2 regions of the Ralstonia sp. 110700041-2 genome follow, and region 2 is predicted to be linked to the other one. Evidence: predicted binding sites of a transcription regulator. Region 2 holds the regulator's gene; the other holds the start of a gene.
The links. The regulator LexA, encoded in region 2, represses DNA repair genes until DNA is damaged. The targets are predictions, from matches to a motif close to ACTGTATNNNNATACAGT.
Positions count from the first base shown of each region.

Region 1: ACUXH0_RS06190 (ATP-dependent helicase) is a predicted target of LexA. The motif match lies at 2,536-2,553, and genes of this name have one in related genera.

Region 1 is NZ_JBSFAI010000003.1:269,293-281,174, forward strand. It holds gene mdtD (multidrug transporter subunit MdtD) at 1-338, shown strand, start outside; gene ACUXH0_RS06190 (ATP-dependent helicase) at 364-2,514, opposite strand; gene ACUXH0_RS06195 (hypothetical protein) at 2,615-2,932, opposite strand; gene ACUXH0_RS06200 (YnfA family protein) at 3,079-3,411, opposite strand; gene ACUXH0_RS06205 (PfkB family carbohydrate kinase) at 3,494-4,099, opposite strand; gene ACUXH0_RS06210 (TraB/GumN family protein) at 4,035-5,057, opposite strand; gene ACUXH0_RS06215 (ATP-binding protein) at 5,141-6,322, opposite strand; gene ACUXH0_RS06220 (DUF2946 domain-containing protein) at 6,510-6,911, shown strand; gene ACUXH0_RS06225 (TonB-dependent receptor) at 6,994-9,312, shown strand; gene ACUXH0_RS06230 (sialidase family protein) at 9,312-10,565, shown strand; gene ACUXH0_RS06235 (thioredoxin domain-containing protein) at 10,562-11,068, shown strand; gene ACUXH0_RS06240 (hypothetical protein) at 11,302-11,580, opposite strand; gene ACUXH0_RS06245 (sulfite exporter TauE/SafE family protein) at 11,598-11,882, opposite strand, start outside.
Region 2 is NZ_JBSFAI010000008.1:261,595-273,476, forward strand. It holds gene ACUXH0_RS14400 (inorganic phosphate transporter) at 1-505, opposite strand, end outside; gene ACUXH0_RS14405 (DUF47 domain-containing protein) at 520-1,146, opposite strand; gene ACUXH0_RS14410 (replicative DNA helicase) at 1,296-2,684, opposite strand; gene rplI (50S ribosomal protein L9) at 2,826-3,278, opposite strand; gene rpsR (30S ribosomal protein S18) at 3,303-3,581, opposite strand; gene priB (primosomal replication protein N) at 3,594-3,920, opposite strand; gene rpsF (30S ribosomal protein S6) at 3,962-4,330, opposite strand; gene ACUXH0_RS14435 (asparaginase) at 4,424-5,416, opposite strand; gene ACUXH0_RS14440 (ferredoxin--NADP reductase) at 5,554-6,330, opposite strand; gene lexA (transcriptional repressor LexA) at 6,584-7,234, shown strand; gene ACUXH0_RS14450 (hypothetical protein) at 7,354-7,539, shown strand; gene ACUXH0_RS14455 (cupin domain-containing protein) at 7,886-8,197, opposite strand; gene ACUXH0_RS14460 (dipeptidase) at 8,214-9,944, opposite strand; gene ACUXH0_RS14465 (nuclear transport factor 2 family protein) at 10,076-10,471, shown strand; tRNA gene ACUXH0_RS14470 (tRNA-His) at 10,562-10,637, shown strand; gene dusA (tRNA dihydrouridine(20/20a) synthase DusA) at 10,710-11,729, opposite strand; gene ACUXH0_RS14480 (hypothetical protein) at 11,849-11,882, shown strand, end outside.

The DNA.
Region 1 (11,882 bases), on a different contig from region 2:
AACTGGCGATCTTCGGCACGTTCAACTCGATGCAGTTCACGGCCATGAACACGCTCACGCTCAAGGACCTGACGGGCCCCCTGGCCAGCGCGGGCAACAGCATGCTCTCGATGGTGATGATGCTGTCGATGAGCCTGGGCGTGGCCGCAGCCGGCGCGTTGCTGACGGGCTTTACCGACTTCACCGCCGGACCGGAAGGGCGCGACACGCTGGCGGCGTTCCACAAGACGTTTGTCTGCGTGGGCGTCATGACCTGCGCGGCTGCGTGGATCTTTGCCCAGCTCTCGCGCTTCGAGTCAACGCACGTCGTCAAGCGGCCCGAGATGGAAGTGCATTGAACGCCCGCTTCGGCGACCGGGCTGACTACTTTTTCCAGTAGCCGCGCATCTTCTTGCTCAGGTCGACCTTGGCCGCGGCACGCGCCTCGGCTGCGGGGTCTGCACCGGGCTCCGGTTCCGGCCATGCGCAGGCTTCGAACAGCGGCAGCAGCGCAGGCGGAATGAAGCGCGTGCGCGACGCGTAGATGTGCCGATCGCCATTGGGTGTTTGCTGGGTGACGTAGAAACGCTGGGGCACCAGGATGTCGAGGTGCTCACGCGCACGGGTCATCGCCACGTAGAGCAGCCGGCGTTCTTCTTCCAGTTCTTCGTGCGAGCCGGCGCCCAGATCGGCCGGCATGCAGCCGTCCACGGCATTCAGCACATACACCGCCTTCCATTCCTGACCTTTCGACGAATGGATCGTCGAGAGGATCAGGTAGTCCTCGTCGCGGTATGGGTCGCCCGATTCATCGCTGGTCAACTCGGGCGGGTCGAGCGTCATCTCGGTCAGGAAGCGCTCCCGGGTGGCGTACGTTGCGGCCATGCGGGCGAGCTGGTCGAGATCGCCCTGGCGCACGGCCGCGTCGTCGTGCAGGCGCTCCATGTGCGGCGAGTACCAAGCGCCTACGGCTTCGAGTTCGCCAGCCCATTCCAGGCTGTCTTTGGGCACGCGCAGGGTTTGCATGAGCGCCATCAGCGTAGACCAGTCGCCGGCCAGCCGCGCCGGTGGCTCGTAGGCGAGCAGCGCGGCAATCGGGTCCGCCGCTTCCGCCATGGCGTCGAGCACGCGTGCCGCCGTGGCGGGGCCTGCACCTGGCAGCAACTGGATCACGCGAAACCCGGCAATGCGGTTGCGCGGGTTCTCGGCCCAGCGCAGTACCGACAGCACATCCTTCACATGTGCCGCCTCCAGAAACTTGAGGCCGCCGTATTTCACGAACGGGATGTTGCGGCGCGTGAGTTCGATCTCCAGCGGCGCGCTGTGGCTCGCGGTGCGAAACAGCACCGCCTGCGATTTCAGCGTCAGCCCGCCTTCACGGTGATGCAGCACCTGCTCAGCCACGCAACGCGCCTGCTCGGCCTCGTCACGCACTGAAATCAAGCGCGGCCGATGCGTCGATGCGCGGTCCGTCCACAACGTCTTGGCAAAGCGCTCCGTGGCAAAACGCATCACGCCGTTGGAGGCATCCAGAATCGGTTGCGTTGACCGGTAATTGCGCTCCAGCAGCACCGTGTGCGCCGGCCGCGAGAAGTGGCGCGGAAAATCGAGGATGTTGCGTACCGTCGCCGCGCGAAATGCGTAGATCGATTGCGCGTCGTCGCCCACCACGGTCACACCGCGGCCGTCCGGGCGCAACGCACGCAGGATGGATGACTGCAACCGGTTGGTGTCCTGGTATTCGTCGACGAGGATGTGGTCGAAACGGGCGCCAATCTCGGCCGCCAGTTCGGCGTCGGACACCATCGCGTGCCAGTAGAGCAGGAGGTCGTCGTAGTCGAGCACGTGCTGCGCTTGCTTGGCTTCGACATACGCATCGAACAGCGTGCGCAATTGCGTTTCCCACATCGCGCACCACGGAAAATGGTGCTTCAGCACGGCGTTCAGCGGGCTCTCGGCGTTGATGGCGCGCGAGTAGATCGCAATGCAGGTCTGCTTGAGCGGGAAGCGGCGTTCCTTGGTCGACAGGTTCAGCTCATGGCGCACGACGTTGAGCAGATCGGCCGAGTCGCTGCGGTCATGGATGGTGAAATCGGGGGCGAGGCCCACGCGCTCGGCATATTCGCGCAGCAGGCGCGCGCCGATGCCGTGGAAGGTGCCCGCCCAGGGCAGCGTGGTCTTGTACGACGTGCCGGCCGAATTGAGGGCGTTGTTCGATCGCTCGCCCTGCATGGCTCGCGCCAGCAGGTGGCCGGCACGGTTCGACAGTTCGCTCGCCGCCCGGCGGGAAAACGTCAGCAGCAGGATGCGTTGCGGATCGGCGCCGTTGGCCACCAGATGCGCCACGCGCCAGCCCAGCGTGTGCGTCTTGCCGGACCCTGCGCCGGCCAGCACGAGCAGCGGCCCGGTTTCCGCCGCGTCCGCTCCAGAGATACCGAACTCGACTGCCTGGCGCTGCTGGTCGTTCAGCTGGGCCAGGTAACCCGGCGTGGCCGGCGCATTGGCGGTGTCTGGGGTGGGGGAGGCGGCAAGCACGGCAGGGCGTCACAAAAAATAACTGTATGAATATACAGCACTGTGATGCCTGCCTGCGGAAAGTGAGCGCGTCGGACGGAAGGCCGGCGACGGTGGCCGATCAGATCCCGTCCCGCAGCTTTTTCGCGAAGTCCTGCGGGGATGCCCGCCGGTTGACCGCATCCACCAGATCCGCCAGGAACCAGGGCAGCACGAGTTGCGTGCCCGGATCGCTCAGGCCGACGCGGAGCCGGTCATGAGACGCCGATTCGGTGGCTTTGGCCGGCTGGATCGGCTGCGGAGGCTGGCTGTGCGCAAGCATCCCTTGCAGGTCCTGATCGGTGAAGGTGAACGTTGACGTGGTGAGCGCCGAGGCGGTCATCGCTGCGGTCATCAGCATCGTGGCCACGACAAGGTGTTTGAGGGTGATGGCAGGCATCGCGGCCTCCAGGACAAAAAAAGCGGTTGGGTGAGGGGCGACCGGCGCGTAGCGCGATGGCCGTAGCCATGATCCACCCTCCGATCGTGGCGGCGGCTTAGGGTTCCGTTTCGCTCAGGAAAACCTAAATATCGTGCGCAATCCGATCAATTGGCCTGCGGTTGCAGGGCGATCACGGCCATCCCCGTCAACGCTATAGCCGCGCCGCCGACGTCCCAGCGGGTGAGCGCCACACCGTCGACCAGACGCAGCCACACAAGCGCCACGGCGATATACACCCCGCCGTATGCCGCATAGGTGCGGCCGGCCGCAGCCGGGTGCAATGTCAGCAACCACGCAAACAGCGCGAGCGAGGCGGCCGCCGGCAGCAGGAGCCAGAACGGCTTGCCTTGCCGGAGCACGAGCCACGGCAGATAACAACCGACGATTTCCGCCACGGCGGTGAAGGCAAACAGCACGGCAATACGAAGCAGTTCCAAAACGGCCCCTCGAAGCGATCAAGACGCAGATGGCGCAGATTGTGGCATGCAGCGCCGCGCTGCCACGCGGTCTCAGGCGACCTCAGGCGGGCGAGGCGGCATGCGCCTGCAGCAACGCATCGATTTCGGCTTGCGTGCCCGCGAATGCGCCGGCACGCGTGGCGGTGAGGGCGGCCGCCGCAGCAGCTTGGCGCAGATGCGCCTGCACGGGCGCCCCGGGCGACTGCAGCTGGCTCGCCAGCCAGGCGCCCATCGCGGCATCGCCGCAGCCGACGGTGTCCGCCACCGGCACGGTAAAGGCCGGTTGGGTGATACGCGCATCGTCTTGCCCGCCGTGCGCCGCTGTCAGCCATTCCATGCCGTCGGCCCCGAGCGTGAGCAGGATGTCGGCTTGCGGCGCGAGGGTGCGCAGCGTGGTGAGCGGATCGGCATCACCGGGAAACAGTTGGCGCAAATCTTCATCCGATACCTTGATGACCGATGTGATGGCGGCCATGCGCACCAGCAGCGGCGCGTAGTGGGGGGGCGCCCATCGCCGCGCGGACTTGGCCGCGCATGCCGAACTGGCAGCGGCTGTCGGATCGACGCCGCCGGAAAAGCGCTGACCGGAAAACGCGTACGCGCTAGCGCGGTGTGATCGCCGGCAACACCGGCGTGACCTTGTATCCGCGCGCCGCCAGCAGCGCAGGAATTCCTTTGGGCCCGATCATATGCAACGCGCCCACAGCGCCAAACACGCGCTGGCCGCTGTTGTGCACGCGCGCAATGTTCTCGGCCATGGCGCGGTTGCGGTGCGTCACCAAGCGTTGGAATGCGCGTTTATCCGACGCCGTCTTCAGGCAATCGCACCACTGCGGGTAGTGCTCGAGCGTGCTGAGGTCGCTGTCGGCCCAGGCATTGGCGAGCGTGAGCGTCTGCGTGCGCGCCTCGCCCGATTCAATCGCGTCGAGCACGGTATCGAATTGCTGCGCAACCTCGTTCTTCGGCACGATCTCGTTGAGCACGCGCACCTGCTGCGCCAGCGTTTCGAGCGGCACGATCGGCAGGTGCACGCTCTTGGCGTAGGTGGTGAGAAACAGGTCGATGCCGAAATCCGGATAGAGCCCGTCTGTGCGTACCCCCAGCACCGCCAGCGAGGCCAGTTGCATGGTCGGCTGGAACTTGCGGATCTGCGTGAGGGCCGTGTCGGGCAGGCAAGCCGCGGAGAGCAGTTTGTTGAAGCGCTCGCCGCGACGGCCGGTCAGGAGCCGGCGGTCTTCTGCGCTGTTTTGCGCGGTTAGCGGCGTGCGGTCGGTGTCCTTGTCGAGCAGGTCGAGTTCGAGCGCGATGCTGTCAACCTGCTGAAGCGCGCTGCGCACGGTGGGGCCGGGCAGCATCCAGTCGGCCCGCGCAACGTGGATCGTGCCGTAGAGCCACGAGGTGTGACCGTTCTTTTCGATGCGCCAGAGCAGGCCGTGGTCGGTCGCGCGTTGCGCGGCGGCGGTCCAACCGTCTTTGGGGATGAAGCTTGAGGCGGGTGGCGGACAGTTCGGGGTCGGTGCCGGTGCCTGTACGGGTGTGGTGTCTTGCGCGGCAGCCGTGCCGACGCCCGTCAATAGGAAAAACGCGGCCGTGAGCGCGCGCCACGTGGTGCGATTGCGTGCCATTTGGCTGCTCCCCGAATATTGTTGTGTCGTCTGTCCAGTGTAGCGGGCGCAAGCCATTGCGTCCCACGCGACGATCAGGCCCACTACGTGCTCAATTTGGGCGGCACGGCATGCGCACCGCGCGTCTCGCTAAACCACAGTGCCAGGCTTTCGTCTTCCAGCGCGTAGGCGCCGCGCGACTCCTTCCAGATCAGGTTCTTGTCGCGCAGCGCGTCCAGCGCGGCCTGCACCGTGGCAGTGGAAAACTCGCTGTGGCCGAGCTTGGCCGCATATGCCTTCATCGAGTCTTCCGAAAACGGCGAATAGCCTTGTCCGCGCTCGATCAGCACCGCCAGCACGGCACGCTGGATTTCCGTCAGCGCGCTGTAGTCGCTTTCGATCTCGCCCCAGATGCGGTCCCGAAAACCCTGCGCGCCGCGCTTGAGCAGCTCGCCCAGGCTGGCGGCTTCACCCAGCTCCAGGGCGATCTCGCTGACGATGCCCTTGAGCATCTCCGGCCGGTGCCCGACCAGTTGGAAGGCGGCAAACATGTCGTCTTCCTTGAACTGGTTGTCCGGCGCCAGATGCTGGTTGACCCACGCCGTGTACGCCGACACATACGGCCGCCCGAGCAGCGGGAAGTTGGTCACGCGCGAGCCGAAAAACGGCTGCGTGCGATTGAGCAGCAGGTTGGCGAGCTTGTCGCGGTTCGACCCCGTAAAGACGAGGAAGAGGCGCGGTTCGTCCACGCCCTGGTTCATCTGGTCCCGCGCGGCCTTGAGCGCGAACATGGCATTGGTGCCGGCCTCCGTGGACAGCGCGTGCTGCGCCTCGTCGATGATCAGCACGACCGGCCGCTGCACCGCCTTGTAGAGCACATCGAGCGCGTCGGCCAGGGTAATGCCCGGCGGCAGCCCGATCTTGCCGAGGTTGAACGTGAACGTGCGCAACACGTCGACCTTCTCCATGCCGGCCTGCTTGGCGAGCTTCGCGATCGGGCCGTCGAACTGCGCCAGCTTCGATTTGATGGCGTCGGCGATCAGCAGGCCGGGATCGCGTGCGCGGTCGGCCCATAAGTCCACGTAGATGGCGATCCACTTGCGGCGTTCGACCTCCGGCACCAGGTCTTCGCGCAGGAACGTGCTTTTGCCGGTGCGCCGGGGCGCCGCCAGGAACAGGCCTGAGCGCGCATCGGCCAGGCCCTTGCCTTCCAGGCTGTCGCACAGCGTGTTGGCGAGGTCCTGGCGGTGGAAGCTGAAGCGTCCGGTATCGGTGTCGGAATCCATGGGAAGCCCTGTTTTAGACCTGATTATGGAAATCGGTATAAATTATAGTCGATCCAATAATTAAGGCTAATTCCGATCGAAGTGCCAGTCGATTTCCGTCGATTTGCCGTTGCGCGGCACTGTGCCGCAGGCAATTCGGGGAACTGTGTGCAGCGCTATACTCCACACATTCTGACGTTGCCCATCCATGCTCCATCGCCGCTGGCTCTTCCTCGTCTGGCTTGCGATCGTACTGAACGTACTGTCGCCGGTGCTCGCTTCCGCACGCGCGGCGGCCACGGGCACGCTTGACGTCGAGCTGTGCAGCGCAACGGCACCGCATGGCAGCACCGTGCAGGTTGCTATCGATCTGCAAGGCGATGGCTCTGCCGACGATTCGACCGCCCACCACGGCGTGGCGCACTGCCTGTATTGCCCGGGGTTTGCAGCCGGGCTGGCGCTGGCCTCGGTTCCAGCGCTGGATGTTCCCTCTGCCCATTTCGTCTATCGCGTGCGGCAGCCGGCCACCCCGGCGCCCGTGTATGCGCGCAGTGCGCTGCGCGTGGCCGGGTCGCGCGCGCCTCCTGTTTCTCCGTCGTTGTCGATCTGACGCGCCTGCGGAGGTTGCTCCGTGGCGCCTTTGCGTTCGGCCCCGTTTGGGCCGACGCCATCGCAATCCGGAGACCTTTCCGATGTCATTCCACAAGCGCGCTGGGGCCGCCGCCCTTAAGCGCACGCTCGTGTGCCGCGCTGCGCTCGCGCTGAGCGCAGCAGCACCACTGTCTGCTTTCGCTGCCGAGGATGCGGCATCCGTGCCCGCGCCCGTCACGCAGGAACTTGCGCCCACCGTGGTGCGGGCCAACGCCAACCCCGCGCCGTTCGCCCGCAATACGCCGGCGGTCGTGCAAAGCGTCACAGCCGATCAACTGGCCGATCGCAACGTCGTCACTGCCGAAGACGCCGTCAAATACCAGCCCAATGTGATGGTGCGCCGCCGCTTCATTGGCGACCGCAACTCCATCTTCGCCGGCCGCGACTTCAACGAGATCCAAAGCGCACGCGGTCTGCTGTATGCCGACGGCATCCTGCTCTCGAACCTGCTTGGCTCCAGTTACAGCTACCCGCCGCGCTGGTCCATGGTCGGGCCGGATGAACTTGCGCGCGTCGATATTTTGTATGGGCCGTTCTCGGCGCTGCTGCCTGGCAACTCGATGGGGACGACCATCGCGATGACCTTGCGCCGCCCAGAAAAATTCGAGGCCGCGGCGCAGACGCAGATCATGAGCCAGCATTACAACGATGCCTACGGCTTTTCGCGCAACGTCACCGGAAACCACGAAAGCGCATCGCTGGGCGACCGCATCGGCAAGTTCTGGTATGCGCTGTCAGTCGACCGGCTGGAGAACGACAGCCAACCGATGCAATACGCCACGCCCAACTCCCGGTTCACCGCAGGCGGCACGCCGGTGCCGGTCACGGGTGCGCGGCAGGATCTCGGCCCCAATGGCCAGCCGCGCGTGATTCTCGGGCCGCAGATGCTGGAGCGTACGCAGCAACTGCAAGAGACGCTGCGATTCGGCTACGTATTCAGCGACAGCCTGGAGGCGTCGCTCACGCTGGGCCACTGGGAGAACCACTTCAACGATCAGGCGCTCAGCTTCCTGCGCGATGCCGCCGGCAACACCGTCACGGGCGGCAATGTGCTGATCAACGGCACGCCGTACACGATCGCCCCGAACACCTTCGCCCCGCAAAACGGCGACCAGGAAAACTGGCTCTACGGCCTGGGCGTGAAGGGCAAGATCGGCGGCTGGAAGATCGACACCAACGCGTCGGCCTACAACGTCTCACGTGACATCCTGCGCGCGTCGAACACGGCGGCCGGCAATGGGCCCGGCACGGTGTTCTACGGCGACGGCACGGGCTGGTCCAACTTCGACATCAAGGCGACGTCGCCCACGGTGTCCGGCCATACCTTCACGACCGGCTACCACTACGACCAATACCACCTGCGCAACCAGACCTTCAACGCGAGCAACTGGTCAACGGAAACACTATCCACGCTCAAATCCAGCTACCAGGGCGACACGCAAACGCAGGCCGTCTTCCTGCAGGACGCGTGGGCGTTTGCGCCGCGCTGGCTGGCCACACTGGGCCTGCGCTACGAAAGCTGGCGCGCCTACAACGGCCAGCTCGGCAACGGCACGAGCGCGTTGGGCTACGCCAGCCGTACCGAAGACGCGTTTTCGCCCAAGGCGGCCATTCAATGGCAGGCCACGCAAGACACGCTGCTGCGCTTGTCGTATGGCCGCGCCGTGCGCTTTCCGACGGTGGCGGAGCTGTTCCAGGGCACGATCAGCGGCAACACGATCGTCAACAACGACCCGAACCTCAAACCTGAGCGCGCCAATGATTTCGACTTCACCGTCGAGCAGGCTGTGCCCTACGGCGTATTGCGTACCAGCCTGTTCCAGAGCGACGTGCGCGACAGCATCTACACGCAGACCAACATCACCGTTACGCCCAACGTGACGAACGTGCAGAACGTCGATCGCGTGCGCACGCGCGGCATCGAGTTGGCGTATTCGGGGCAGGACGTTCTGCAGGATGCGGGTGTGCGCGGCGTGGACGTTGAAGCCAACGTCGCTTTCACGCAATCGAAGACGCTGGCCGACGCCGCCAACCCGACCTACGTCGACAAGACCTGGCCGCGCATGCCGCGGGTGCGCGCCAATCTCTTTGCGAGTTGGCATGCCACGCCTGACTGGACGGTGGGCGCGGGCGTGCGGTATTCCGGGCGGCAGTACGGCACGCTCGACAACACCGATGTGCTGCCGAACGTCTACGGTGGCACGAGCAGCTTCTTCACCGTGGACCTCAAGGCTAGCTACCGTATCGACAAGCACATCACGCTGGCGCTGGGCGTCGACAATCTGACCGACCGGCGGTACTTCGTGTACCACCCGTATCCGTCGCGCACCTTCTATGGACAACTGAAATGGCGTCTGTAATGCAGTCGATTCCTCGATTCGTTGCCGGTGCGCTGCTGACGCTCGCAGCAACGGTGGCGCCCGCGCACGAAGGCCACGATCACGGTGCCATGGCAGCCAAGCCTGCCGCAAAACCGCAGCTCGCCACCACGGCCGCGTTCGACAAAGCTGGGCGTCTGTGGGTGACGTGGGCGGAAGGGCAGCACGTGGTGGTAGCGTCGTCCGGCGATCTCGGCAAGACACTGTCCGCGCCGCAGCGAGTGAACCCGCAACCCGAGCCGATCTACACCGACGGCGAGAACCGCCCGAAGGTTATCGCCAGCCCGGACGGTGCGCTGTATGTGAGCTGGTCGCGCCCGCTCGACGCGCCCTATACGGGCTTCGTGCGTTTCTCGCGCTCGCTTGACGGCGGCAGGACGTGGAGTGCGCCGGTCACCGTCCACCACGACCGCCAGCCGATCACGCACCGCTTCGATTCGATCGCGGTCGACGGCGCAGGCCGCATCTTCGTCACGTGGATCGACAAGCGCGACCTGCTGCTTGCACAAGCGGCCAAACAGCCGTACGCCGGAGCGGCGGTCTACTACACCGTTTCGACTGACCGCGGCGCCACCTTTGCGCCCGAGCGCAAGGTCATCGACCAGACCTGCGAATGCTGCCGCATTGCGCTTGCCCCCGATGCCGATGGCCACATGCTCGCACTGTGGCGCAATGTGTTTGCCGGGCAGATCCGCGACCACGCATTGGCAACATTACCCATTGGTAACACACCGCTTGCCATCACGCGCGCGACGTTTTCGGAGTGGCGCGTCGATGCGTGTCCGCACCATGGCCCCGCGTTGGCCGTTACGGCCGATGGTGTGCGGCACATGGCGTGGTTTTCGGTGCTGCAAGACAAGCCCGGCCTGTTCTACAGCCGGCTCTCGGCAGACGGCAAGCCAATCGGCGGCGCATGGGCCTTTGGCGGTTCGGCACAAGCCGGTGCACAGGCATCGCACCCAGCGATGCTCGCGGCAGACGGCGCCCTGTGGCTGGCGTGGAAACAGTTTGCCGACGACCGCATGCAGATCCTGCTGCGCAGATCGACCGACGGCGGCGCGCACTGGACAGCGCCCGCCAGCGCGGCAAACACCGATAGTGGGAGCGATCATCCGCAACTGCTCGCGCGCGATGGCCATGTTTACCTGTCGTGGCGCACGCAGGCCGAGGGCTATCGGCTGATCGATATCAGCAATGTCAGTCCGTCCAATCCATCATTGGAGGCATCGAAATGAATACCCGATGGAAATCCTTTGCGATGGGCTTGGCGCTATCTGCCGCCGCTTTTACCGCGCAGGCCGCAGGCGCGCTGCAGTTCCAGCCGCTGCATGCGCGCGATGTGCCGACCTTGCTTCAGACGCCACACGCGCGGCCGCTGATCGTCGAAATCTGGTCCTTGGAATGCAGCTACTGCCGCGAGAACATCGCGCGCATTGCGCAATGGCGGCGCACTGCCAAGCAGACTGTGGATGTGGTGATGGTGTCGATGGACGGCCCTGACCAGGCTGAGATGCTCAACCGCGCACTGGCGCCGCTGGCCCGCGACGGCAGGATCGGCCTCGCCCGCGTGCCGCAGTACACCAATGCCGAAGACATGCCGGAGCGCCTGCGCGCCGCGCTCGACCCCGGCTGGCAGGGCGAGATGCCGCGCACCATCATCCTGCGCCCCGACGGCAAGCACCACGCGTCGAGCGGGTTGCTGACGCCGCAGGCACTGGATACAGCGCTCAGGGACTAATCGGAAAACGACGCGGACCCCCCTCGTTGTTGGGGTATGGCGGGGGGCGTGCACTTTTTATAATGGCTCCGCTTTGTGAATTCCGGCGCATTGCTCGTTCACAAAGCACACCCGACCATCTTTCGTCGTCAAAGGCTGAAGATGTTAAGCCCGCCCGCCCCCCGGCCCGCGGGCTTTTTCTTTGTCCGGTCGATACCGGTCTGTGCTGCGGCGGGGCGGATATTAGCGCGCCCTCAGCGCGTTGTCGCCTGCGAAGAAGAGGGGTATGCCGTGGACGGGCGTTCCGCGTCATTGGATGCGGCTCCCAGGCCCACGGCCACGGCGGCCAGCAAGACTGCAACACTGCGCGCGATGTAGAACACCGCTTGCGCGCCCGCTATTTCCGGTTCGGCAGATGGGGTCTCGGTAATGTGGGCGTGCCAGGCACTGAGCGTGGCGCGATGGGACAGCGGATAGCGATAGGCGCGCGGCGCGGGCGGGCGGCGTGTCGGATGAGGCTGCATGTGCGACATGGCGTTTCTCCTCATGCTCAAGCGTGCGACCAGGCGCGCCAGAACAGCAGCGCCGTCATCGAAAAGCCGAAAGTGGAAATCAACGCCCGCACAACCGGCACCGGCAAACGCTTGCCAACATGCGCGCCGAGATGACCGCCCAGTGCGGCGGCCACCAGCATGACCAGCGTCTGCGGCCACCACACCATGTTTGCCAGCGCAAAACAGGCCACCGCCACAAGGTTGGTCGCGCCCACCAGCAAGGTGCGTGAGGCGTTCAGTGCTTTGATGTCGTCGTGGCCGAACAGTGCCCAGACCGCCAT
Region 2 (11,882 bases):
GCGGCGTTCGGAAGAACAGCCAGGACACCGCCACCATCAAGAGCGAGCCGAGGATAAAACCCAGCAACGGCGAAATCAGGATGAACGCCACGGTCTTGAGCAAGCCACTGGCCACCAGCGAGCCCGTGCCGGACTTGGCCACAGCCGCGCCTACCAAGCCACCGATGAGCGCGTGCGACGAGCTGGACGGAATGCCGTAGTACCACGTGATGATGTTCCACGCGATGGCGCCGACCAACGCCCCGAAGATGACGTAATGATCGACGATGGACGGATCAATCGTGTCCCGTCCCACCGTGGTTGCCACCTTGAGGTGGAAGATGAAAATGGCGATCACGTTGCAGGCAGCGGCCATGGCCACTGCCTGCTGCGGCTTGAGCACGCCGGTCGACACCACCGTCGCAATGGAGTTGGCCGCGTCGTGAAAGCCATTCATGAAGTCGAACACAATGGCCAGCGCCACCAGCAGAACGACCACCCAGAGACTGATCTGAAGCGTATGCATGAGGCGTCGTCTCGTCAGGCGTTTTCGAGCACGATGCCTTCGATGATGTTGGCGACATCCTCGCAACGGTCGGTGATGCTCTCCAGTTGTTCGTAGATCGCCTTGAGCTTGATCAGCAGCTTGATGTCGTTCTCGGTGCGAAACAGCTTGGCCATGGCAGCGCGCATCACGCGATCGGCATCCGACTCAAGACGGTCGATTTCGTGGGCAATGGTGAGGATCTGGCGGCCGTTGTTCATGTCGCTGAGCAGCGCCACGGCCTTGCGGACTTCCTCGCAGCAAGCCACGCAGATGGTCGCGAGCTGGCGCGCCTCGTCCGTCACGTTGGTCACGTCGTACAACGAGATGGTGAGCGACACGTCTTCCATCAGGTCGAGGATGTCGTCCATCGTCGTGATCAACTTGTGGATCTCGTCGCGATCAAGCGGGGTGATGAAAGTCTTGTGCAGCAGTTCGATCGTGTCATGCGTGATGCGATCGGCCTTCTTTTCAAAATTCTGCACGTTGCGTGCATGCATTTCGGCATTGGGCAAATCGTTGACCAGCTCCTTCAGCGCGTGGGCCGCCTTGACGGCGCACTCGGCGTGCTGGTTGAAGTACTCAAAAAACTTGCCTTCGGTGGGCATGAAGCGACCGAACATGATGATCCTTGGGAACGGAAAAAAGCAGGAGTCGTAAAAACAACGCCGGACGGGATCACCGCCGGCGCTGTCATTAAAACGCAATATTTTACCGGAACCAGCCTCGCGACATGCGTGGCACGTTGTGGCAGGCCGACACGAATTACACGTTACGTGTCGTTGTCAAAGAAGGCATTGCCCCCGGTGAAGTTGTCGAACTTCGTGTATTCACCCAGGAACGTAAGGCGAACGGTCCCAATCGGGCCGTTACGCTGCTTACCAATGATGATTTCGGCCGTACCCTTGTCCGGAGAATCGGGGTTGTAGACCTGATCGCGATAGATGAACAGGATCACGTCGGCGTCCTGTTCGATAGCACCGGATTCGCGCAAGTCCGACATCACAGGACGCTTGTTCGGGCGCTGCTCCAAGCTTCGGTTCAACTGCGACAATGCGATCACGGGGCAGTTGAGTTCCTTCGCCAGACCCTTGAGCGATCGCGAGATTTCCGAAATTTCGGTCGCACGGTTCTCACCGCTGCCCGAGCCCGACATCAGCTGCAGGTAGTCGATGACGATCAGGCCGAGCTGTCCACACTGGCGTGCAAGCCGGCGCGAACGTGCACGCAACTCCATCGGGTTCAACGCAGGGGTTTCGTCGATGAAGAGCTGCGCGTCGTTCATCTTCTGGATGGCATGCGTCAGGCGCGGCCAATCCTCGTCGAGCAGTCGGCCGGTGCGCAGGCGGTGCTGATCCAATCGACCGACCGAACCCAGCATACGCATGGCGAGCTGCGTACCCGCCATTTCCATTGAGAACACAGCCACCGGCAGGCCCTGCTCCACCGCCACGTGTTCGCCGATGTTCAGGGAGAATGCCGTCTTACCCATCGATGGGCGACCGGCCACGATGATCAGGTCGCCGCCCTGCATACCGCTGGTCATGCGATCGAGGTCAACGAAACCCGTCGGCACACCGGTAATGTCGCTCTGGTTATCGCGGTGGTACAGCTCATCGATGCGCTCGACCACCTGCGTCAGCAGCGGCTGAATTTCCAGGAAGCCCTTCTGCCCACGCGAGCCCTCTTCGGCAATCGCGAACACCTTGGATTCGGCCTCGTCCAACAACTGGCGCACGTCGCGCCCCTGCGGGTTGAAGGCACCAGCGGAAATCTCGTCGGCGATCGTCACGAGTTGGCGCAGCACGCCGCGGTCGCGAACGATCTCCGCATAGCGACGGATATTGGCGGCGCTCGGCGTGTTTTGGGCCAGCGCGTTCAGGTACGCCAGGCCACCCACCTCTTCCGCCTTGCCAGCGGCCTGCAGTTGCTCGTACACCGTGATCACGTCAGCCGGCTTGGCCTGCGAGATCAACTTGCCGATATTGTGGAAGATCAGCCGGTGGTCGTAGCGGTAGAAATCGTGCTCGTTGATGAAATCGGCAATGCGATCCCAGGCGGCGTTATCCAACAGCAACCCGCCGAGCACCGACTGTTCGGCCTCGATGGAATGCGGGGGCACCTTGAGGGAATCGAGCTGGGGATCGGAGGGCGCGTTCATGGCGGGATTATAACGGCGCTGCTCAGTCTTCAATTTGAACCCCTGACACAAAGGACAACAAAAAAGGCAGAGACTTTCGTCCCTGCCTTCTTGACTCGCGCCGGCCGGCTGCCCAGGCGCCGCGAGGTGCAGCTTGCGTGCTTAGACTGCGTCGCCCTGCACCAACACCGTCACGTCGACTGCCACATCGGTGTGCAGCGACACGACGACCGGGTGATCGCCAACGGTCTTCAGCGGGCCATTCGGCATACGCACTTGCGCCTTCTCGACCTTGAAGCCTTGTGCAACCAGTGCGTCGGCGATGTCGTGATTGGTGACGGAGCCGAACAGACGGCCATCCACACCAGCCTTTTGCGACAGTTGCAGCGTCAGGCCGTTCAGCTTCTCGCCTTCGGCTTGTGCAGCTGCCAGCTTTTCAGCAGCCAGCTTTTCCAGCTCAGCACGACGGGCTTCGAATTCCTTGATGGCGGAATCCGTAGCGCGGCGAGCTTGCTTGTTCGGGATCAGGAAGTTACGAGCGTAACCGTCCTTCACGCGCACCACGTCGCCCAGGTTACCCAGGTTGACGACCTTCTCGAGCAGAATAATTTGCATTGTCAGTTCTCCTTATCCCGCTGATTAGTGCTTGTGCTGATCGGTGTACGGCATCAGCGCGAGGAAACGTGCGCGCTTGATGGCCGTGTCCAGCTGGCGCTGATAGATCGCGCGCGTGCCGGTCAGGCGGGCCGGCGTGATCTTGCCGTTCTCGCCGATGAAGTCCTTGAGCGTGTCCAGATCCTTGTAGTCGATCTGCTCAACGCCAGCCACGGTAAAGCGGCAGAACTTCTTGCGCTTGAACAACGGGTTTTGCTGCTGGAAGCGCTTCTTGTTCTTCGCGTCGCGCTGCTTCTTGTTCATGAATGCCATGATTCAATCCTTTACGAATACGTTACATCCGGAGATGTGAAAGACCAGTGCCTTACTGCTGCGGTGCTTGCGAGCCAGGAATCCCACGCAATCCAGGACGGTGCCCGGAGCGATGCGATCCAGAACGGAAGCCATCTTGCCGGCTGCCAGTGCCTCCATCGAAAACTCGATCTGCCGCACTGTCTGCGCTTCGACCGCCTGCCCGCTGTATGCCAGCAGACAATTGACGATCGGCACGCCGGCTGGGGTGTATCGCATCACCTCGCGCTCGACCAGAGTGGCGACGAGCTGCAGGCGGTTGATGGCGTTGTCCCCGAGGGTTTCGTTCATGCTGGTGATGCGCGATCAGGCTTGCGCAGCACCGCGCGGCATCAGGCGGCCTGTTCGGTCTGAGCGGCGGCCTTCTTGGCCTCTTCGCGTGCGACTTCCTTCATCATCGGCGACGGCGCCGTTTCAGCCTTCTTGGTCTGAACGATGAGGTGACGCAGCACGGCGTCGTTGAACTTGAAGGCGTGCTCAAGCTCAGCCAGGGTTTCCTTGCCGCACTCGATGTTCAGGCACACGTAGTGAGCCTTCGCGAGCTTCTGGATCATGTAGGCCAGTTGACGACGGCCCCAGTCCTCGACGCGGTGCACTTGGCCGCCTTGCGAGGTGACCGTGCTCTTGTAGCGCTCGATCATCGCGGGCACTTGCTCGCTCTGGTCCGGATGGACGATGAATACGATTTCGTAATGACGCATTGACGCTCCTTGTGGATTAAGCCGCCCGGGCGTCACACTCCGGTGCAGCAAGGTTGGTTAGCCTGCTATTATACGCAGGCTTTTGCGACTTTTTCAATATCGATCAATGACTTGCTGAAGCGAGGCAACTTCTGCCTGGGCGCGACCAGAGGCTAAAAGCAACGTCAGAAGCACACGCGCCTTATATGGGTTGAGCGTACCGCTCGACGCCCAGCGGTCCGCACTAGGCAGCGCAGGCACCACGCCAGCACCGGTACGCGTGGAGCGCAGTACGAAAACCCCCTGCTGACTCGCCCGGTTCAGCGCCGCTTCAAGATTGGCATGGATGGAACCCGCACCGGTTGCGGCAATCACCAGCCCCTTCACGCCCGCGGCAACCAGCGCATCCACCACGCGAGCATCGGGCTGGGCATAGCTCGCCACAACCTCAACCCAGGGCCACTGGCCCGCAGGCGGCATCGGCAGCACGTCGGCTGCGGCCACACGTTGCCCTACCCGCTGAAACTGCACCTGCGTGTCGAGCACGAAACCCAGCGCGCCGGTGTCCGGCGAAACAAACGCCTCAACCGCGTAAGTGTGACCCTTCTGGACATCGCGGGCGGCATGCACGCGCTGGTTGAGCGCCACCAGCACGCCTCGCCCGCGCGCAGACGGACTGGCCGCCAGCCGCACCGCATTCAGCAGATTCAGCGGGCCATCCGCCGACAGCGACGTCGACGGCCGCATCGCCGCAGTCAGGACGATCGGTGTATCGGTCTGCTGCGTCAGGTGCAGTAGCATCGCGGTCTCTTCCAGCGTGTCAGTGCCGTGCGTGATGACCACGCCATCCACACGCTCGACGTCGATCCAGTGACGGATACGCGCCACCAGCTTTTCCCATACGTCGAAGGTCAGATCCTTGCTATCGATCTGTGCGACCTGTTCAGCGCGCACGTTGGCGAGGCGCTCCAAACCAAGCTTGCTGGCCGCGAGCAGTTGATCGATGGGGACGGCGCCAGCGCGATAGCGTGCGGCGGAGCCAGCGTCGTCAGCAGAGCCGGCGATCGTGCCGCCGGTGGCGAGGATGGCGATGGTAGGCAAGGACATCGTTGCAGACATGCGTGGTGGGCAAGGCGCGCATTGTATCCGCCCGCATCGCCTTTGCCGACGCGGGATTGCCCGGGGCGCCGGCAAAAACAAAACGCCGGCACCCAGGCCGGCGTTTGCAACAGAAGCCGTATCGATTATTTCTCGACGAAGGCGCGCTCGATCACGTAGTCACCCGCTTCGCCCATGCGCGGCGAGATCTTGAAACCGCGGTCGTCGAGCAGCTTGCAGGTGTCTTCCAGCATGGCCGGGCTGCCACAGATCATGGCGCGGTCGACTGCCGGATCCATCGGGGGCAGGCCGATATCGACAGACAGCTTGCCGCTGTCGACGAGGTCCGTCAGGCGGCCCATGTTGCGGAACGGCTCACGCGTAACCGTGGGGTAATAGATCAGCTTTTCGCGCACCTGATCGCCAAAGAACTCGTTGTTCGGCAATTCCCGGGTGATGAAGTCGGCATAAGCCAACTCGCTCACTTGGCGCACGCCGTGCAGCAGCACGACCTTCTCGAAGCGCTCATAGGTGTCCGGGTCCTGGATGATGCTCATGAACGGCGCGAGGCCGGTGCCGGTGCCGAACAGATACAGGTTCTTACCGGGTAGCAGGTCATCCAGTACGAGCGTGCCGACCGGCTTCTTGCTCACCAGCAGCTTGTCGCCCACCTTCAGATGCTGCAGTCGCGACGTCAGGGGGCCGTTCTGCACCTTGATGCTGAAGAACTCGAGGTGCTCTTCGTAGTTCGGGCTCGCGATGCTGTAGGCGCGCATCAGCGGCTTGCCTTCGACCTCCAGCCCGATCATGACGAAGTGGCCGTTATGGAAGCGCAGCGCCTGGTCGCGGGTGGTCTTGAAGCTGAACAGCGAGTCATTCCAGTGATGGACGCTCAGAACGGTCTCTTGATTGAAGGCGGACATGGTGACATTCGGGCCAACCCAATGAAGCTCAATCGGGTTATGTGGCGATGCAAAAATCGGTCAAGGCCTTGATTTTATGCGATTCGCCGCGGCCGCGCCTGCATGGATTGCGCATAAGCTTCTAACCAGTCGCATGGGTTTTGACGCCGGTCATAAGGACTGGGCGCCTGCGCAACAGGTCACAACAAAATCACTTGCGCTTCCTGCGTCACTGTATAAAATCACAGCACCTGTTCAAATATACAGTACGCCGATGGCCACCCTCACCCCCCGCCAGCAGCAGATTTATGACCTCATCCGCCAGACGATCCAGCGCACGGGCTTTCCGCCGACGCGCGCCGAGATTGCCGCGGAGTTTGGCTTCTCGTCGCCCAATGCGGCTGAGGAACACCTCCGCGCGTTGGCACGCAAGGGCGTGATTGAACTGACGCCGGGCGCCTCGCGTGGCATTCGGCTGCGGGCGGCGGGCGACACGGCGCAGCATCAGTTCTCGCTGCCGTCGATGGGATTGATGCAGTTGACACTGCCGCTGGTGGGCCGCGTGGCCGCCGGTAGTCCGATCCTGGCTGCCGAGCATATTGATCGCCAGTACCAAGTGGATCCGTCGCTGTTCTCTGCGCAGCCCGATTTTCTGCTGAAGGTGCGTGGTATGAGCATGCGCGACGCCGGCATTCTCGATGGCGATCTACTGGCCGTGCAGCGCGCCAGTGAAGCCACCAACGGCAAGATCGTCGTGGCTCGACTGGGCGACGACGTCACGGTCAAGCGCTTCCAGCGCAAGGGCCGGCATGTCGAGCTGATTGCCGAGAACCCCGATTTCGAACCGATCCACGTTGATCTGGATCGCGATGAGTTTCACCTGGAGGGCTTGGCCGTCGGTCTGATCCGGCCTGCTGCTCCGTAAGTCTCCGGCGCATCTCAGCGCCAAACCTTCGCTGTTTGATTCCACTTGAAGGTGAGCCAGCGGCTCGCCGGGGCGGAGTCTTGCCACTCGCTTTTCCACCCGAACTCACGAGGTCTGCCATGCGACTCGGATCGATGTCTTCCCGCCGCCGCCCGGTACAGCCGGTTCCCTTCCGCCAAACCCAGGGCGTGCGCATCTATCAAGGGGAGCAGCGCCGTACGATGGTCGGCAGCATGGCCGCCATCTGCCGCATGCTGGATGCGATTCCAGCGGCCTCGCGCACTGCTGGCGCCGAAAGCTGCTGAGGGAAAGAGAAGGCCGATGAGGGCTGTGAAGCGCGCTGCAGCGGCCGATCAGGGCATACCCCAATGCTGCCGCCGCAACTGATTTCATACACTTGCCGTGCCCTGAGGACAGGGCTTTCTTCAACTGATTTTCGGCCCGCCGTTTGAGCGGGCTGTTTTTTTCTGCTCGTAAGTTGCTGCAACGGCACATTTAACGATGTTCCGTCGGTGAAACGGACGTTTACCCCGATGTTGTTTGGCGTACGTGACAGTAGTATTGCTAATGCCCTCAGGGGCAATGAGATCGCTGAATTCGAAGCCCGCACATTGCGGGCTTTTTTTTGCGCCGCGACCGGCAGGCGAGCCGCTAAACGCTCCCCGCTTTCTCGACGACGAGGATTCGCGCCTCGCCCCGCGGGTGCGCCACATGCTCGCAGCCGATACCGGCGAAGAAGATATCGCCGGGTTCCAGCGTCGCGACTTTCTCCTCGCCGGCTTCGCGGTAATGCATGTCGACCGTACCGTCGAGCACCACGAACACCTCCTCACCGTCGTTCACATGCCAGCGGTAAGGCTGGTCCGTCCAATGCAGGCGCGTGGTAATGCCACTCATATTGGCAATATCGAGCGCGCCCCAGGCACGCTCGGCGGTGAACGACTTGGCGCGGATGATGTTCATGGCGATCGTGCGTCGGTTATTGCATTGACTGCAGGTTGCCGATGCGCACCAACATCTCGGTGAACATCTGCATATCGAGGTCGAGGTCCTGCACTTCCTTGTACTCGTTGGCGTTGTGCGCCGTGTACTTCTTGCCCGGCATGGCCGGGCCGAAATTGATGGCGTTCGGCATCAGCTTGGCCGTCGTGCTGCCGGCCGTCGGCACGGGCTTGGCGTCGAGGCCCGTGGTGTCACCATAAATGTTGAGCAGCGTCGACAGCCACGCGCCCTTCGGATCGCGCGCCATCCAGTTGCCTTGATCGTGGTTGATCTCGAGGGCGACATGGTTGGCCTTGGCCCATGCGTTGATCTTGCCGGCGATTTCACCGCGCAGCGCATCAGGCGTTTTGCCGCGCGGCATGCGCACGTTGGCGCTCACCTCCACGCGGCCATTCTTGTCGCCGATCACCGTAGGCGAAATGGTGAGCGGCCCCATGAAGTCGTCCTTGTAGGCGACGCCCATGGTAGTGCCGAGGTAGTCGGTGCCGTAAAGGTCGGTGAGGTAGCGCACGGCATGAGCGTAGGCGTTGTCTGCCAAGCCGAGATCGGCTGCACGCAGGAACAGCGCGAGGCGCGGCAGCGGGTTGACGCCCTCTTCCGGACGCGAGCCGTGTGCGGAGGCGCCAGTCACCTTCACGACGATGCTGTCGCCCGTGCGCGCGATGTCGATCGAGAACTTGCCCTGCCCTGCCAAGCTGTTCACGAACCCATCGCGCTTGGCTTCGAGCGCGGCGGCGGCCAGGCCCAGATCACCGCCCTTGAGCGTGGCGGTGGCCGTTTGTGGGATGGAGCTTGCCGACGCCGCGCCCGTCATCGAAACGATGGCCGTATGCGAAGCATCGCCAGCTTGCGCAGGGAAGAACACCTTCAATGCGCCCGAGCCTTTCTCAGCAACCACGGCCGGGTACTTGCTGTCGAGCACGATGTTGTACGCAGGCAATTGCGTGTGCTCACGGTAGTACTTCATGCCATCGCCACCGGTTTCTTCGGTGGTTTCGATCATCAGGCGGATGGTGCGCGCGAGCGGCACGCCACTGTCCTTGACCGTTTTCATGGCGTACATCGCGGCGGCAATCGAGCCCTTGTCGTCAATCGTGCCACGGCCGTACAGCAGATTGCCGACGCGCGTGACCTTGAACGGATCGAGCTTGGTGCCGTCGCCGAGCACCCACTCCTCGGCCTTGGCGGGTACGACGTCGGCGTGCGTCAGGATGCCGAACTCGTCCGAGCCGGTGCCGGGCAGCGTAACTTCAAAGACGCGGTTGTCGACGTTGCGGTATTTCAAGCCGAAATCGCGCGCCATGCCCTCGATCAGCTTGCCAAACGCGACGATGGCGGGGTTTTCGTACTGCGGAATCTTGTCGTCGCGCACCGTGGGCAGCGCGACCATCTTTTCGATCGAACCAATCACGGCCTGCTGGTTGTGCAGGCGGTTGTACAGACCCAGCAGGCGCCCGATGTTGACGAGGTCATCGCCGGCCACCGGAGCCTTCTTCTGGTACGCGGCGACACTGCCCGCGACTTGCGGATCGGCCTTCGCGGCTGCCGCAAGAAAGCTGTTCAGATCGGCCGATGCCTTGGATTGCTCGGCGGCGAGCAGCGCGTCGAGTTGCGGTTTCTGAATCGTGGCGGCAAAGGCGCCGGTGCCGCAAGCCAGCGACAGTGCGATCGTCAGCGAAGACAGGCCAATACGGGCAGTGCGTTGCATCGAAGTGGTTTCCGAAAAAGGCGAAGGCGCCATCATAGGGGCGAAGCGCAAGCCACGCATTGTGCAGCGCGAAAACGCTAAGGCACGCCCGCTGCGCGGTATGCTTGGAGCTTTCCCAGGAGGCTTGCCGCATGGAACCGTCTCTGGACACCGCCCCCGGTCTGTTGAGCGTGCTGGAAGAACTGCGCCGGCGCGAACCCATCTTCCATCGCCCCGAGTTCGGCACGCGCCGCGAAGACTTCGAGCGCATGACCACGGAAGACTTCTGGGAAACCGGTGCCTCGGGTCAGCGCTACAGCCGCAGCTATGTGCTTGGCGTTCTCGATGCCCGGCACGGCCACATCGGCGAGGATTTCTGGCAAACGCGCGATTTCCGCTGCCAAGAGATTGCGCCGGACAACTACCTGCTGACGTACACGCTGGTGCAGTCGAACCGGACGACGCGGCGGGCGACGTTGTGGCGGCGGACGCTGGATGGCTGGAAGGTCATATACCACCAGGGAACCATCGTGGCGGAGAGTCGTTGAACTCCGTTGCGAAACCCTCTAGGCAAGGCGAAAGAATGTTTGTATAATCGCTGTTTCCTTGAACGGCGACACGCCGGTCAGGCAACAACGGTGGCTGTAGCTCAGTTGGTAGAGTCCCAGATTGTGATTCTGGTTGTCGTGGGTTCGAATCCCATCAGTCACCCCAAGTTTCAAGAAAAAGCCCGCATTCGCGGGCTTTTTTGCATTCAGCGATCGGGGCAACGCCCCTTTCCCCGCATCAAACCGCTACCGCCTCCTCATTCGATTCTTCGCCACGCCGCAGGTGGGCACGCGCCTCGTCGAACAGTGCATGGGCGTCGGCCAGCGTCTTGACGCGGCCCAGCGCCTTGGAGTCCGACAGCACGCGCCGCCAGCCGCGCGCGCCCGCCACACCGCGATACAGCCCCAGCATGTGCCGCACCGCCGCACCTGCGTAGCCGCCACGCTCTACCCAGCGGCCGACGTAGCCGATCATCGCGTCTTCCACCTCGGCGCGCGTGGGGGCCTCGGTGCCTGCGCCGTAGTAGCGCGCATCGAACGCAGCCATCAGATGCGGATGGTGATACGCCTCACGGCCGATCATTACGCCATCAACGTGCGCCAGGTGCGTGTCGATCTGCTCGAGCGTCTGCACCCCACCGTTGAGCAGAATTTCCAGATGCGGGAAATCCCGCTTGAGCTGATAGACGACTTCGTAGCGCAGCGGCGGAATCTCGCGATTTTCCTTCGGGCTCAGGCCTTTCAGGATGGCATTGCGCGCGTGCACGATGAACGTCTCGCAACCCGCCTCGGCGATGGTGCCGACGAAATCGCGCACGAAATCGTAGGTCTCGATTGCATCAATGCCGATGCGGTGCTTGACCGTGACCGGAATCGACACCGCATCGCGCATCGCCGTGACACCCTGCGCGACGAGCTTGGGCTCAGCCATCAGGCAGGCGCCGAACGCACCGCGCTGCACGCGCTCCGACGGGCAGCCGCAGTTGAGGTTGATTTCTTTGTAGCCCCATTGCTGGCCGAGGCGCGCGGCCTGGGCCAGATCGTCCGGTTCACTGCCGCCGAGCTGGAGCGCCACGGGATGCTCGAACTCGTCAAAATCGAGGTGGCGCGGGACGTCGCCGTGCAGCAGCGCGCCCGTGGTCACCATTTCGGTGTAGAGCCACGTGTGGCGCGAGATCTGGCGATGGAAGAACCGGCAATGTCTGTCAGTCCAATCCATCATCGGGGCCACGCTCAGCCGCCTAGGCGTTGATTTCATTGGAATACGGTTTGAATTCAAGCGCTTACACCCTACTGTTTTCTGCGCGATTTCATGAGATTTGTGGCGGTTTCCGCTCATTTTTTCGGCCCAATGCTACGGCGTGGCACCGAGGAAAAATGGGCTCGATCAGCGAGCGAAAACGCAGGGACG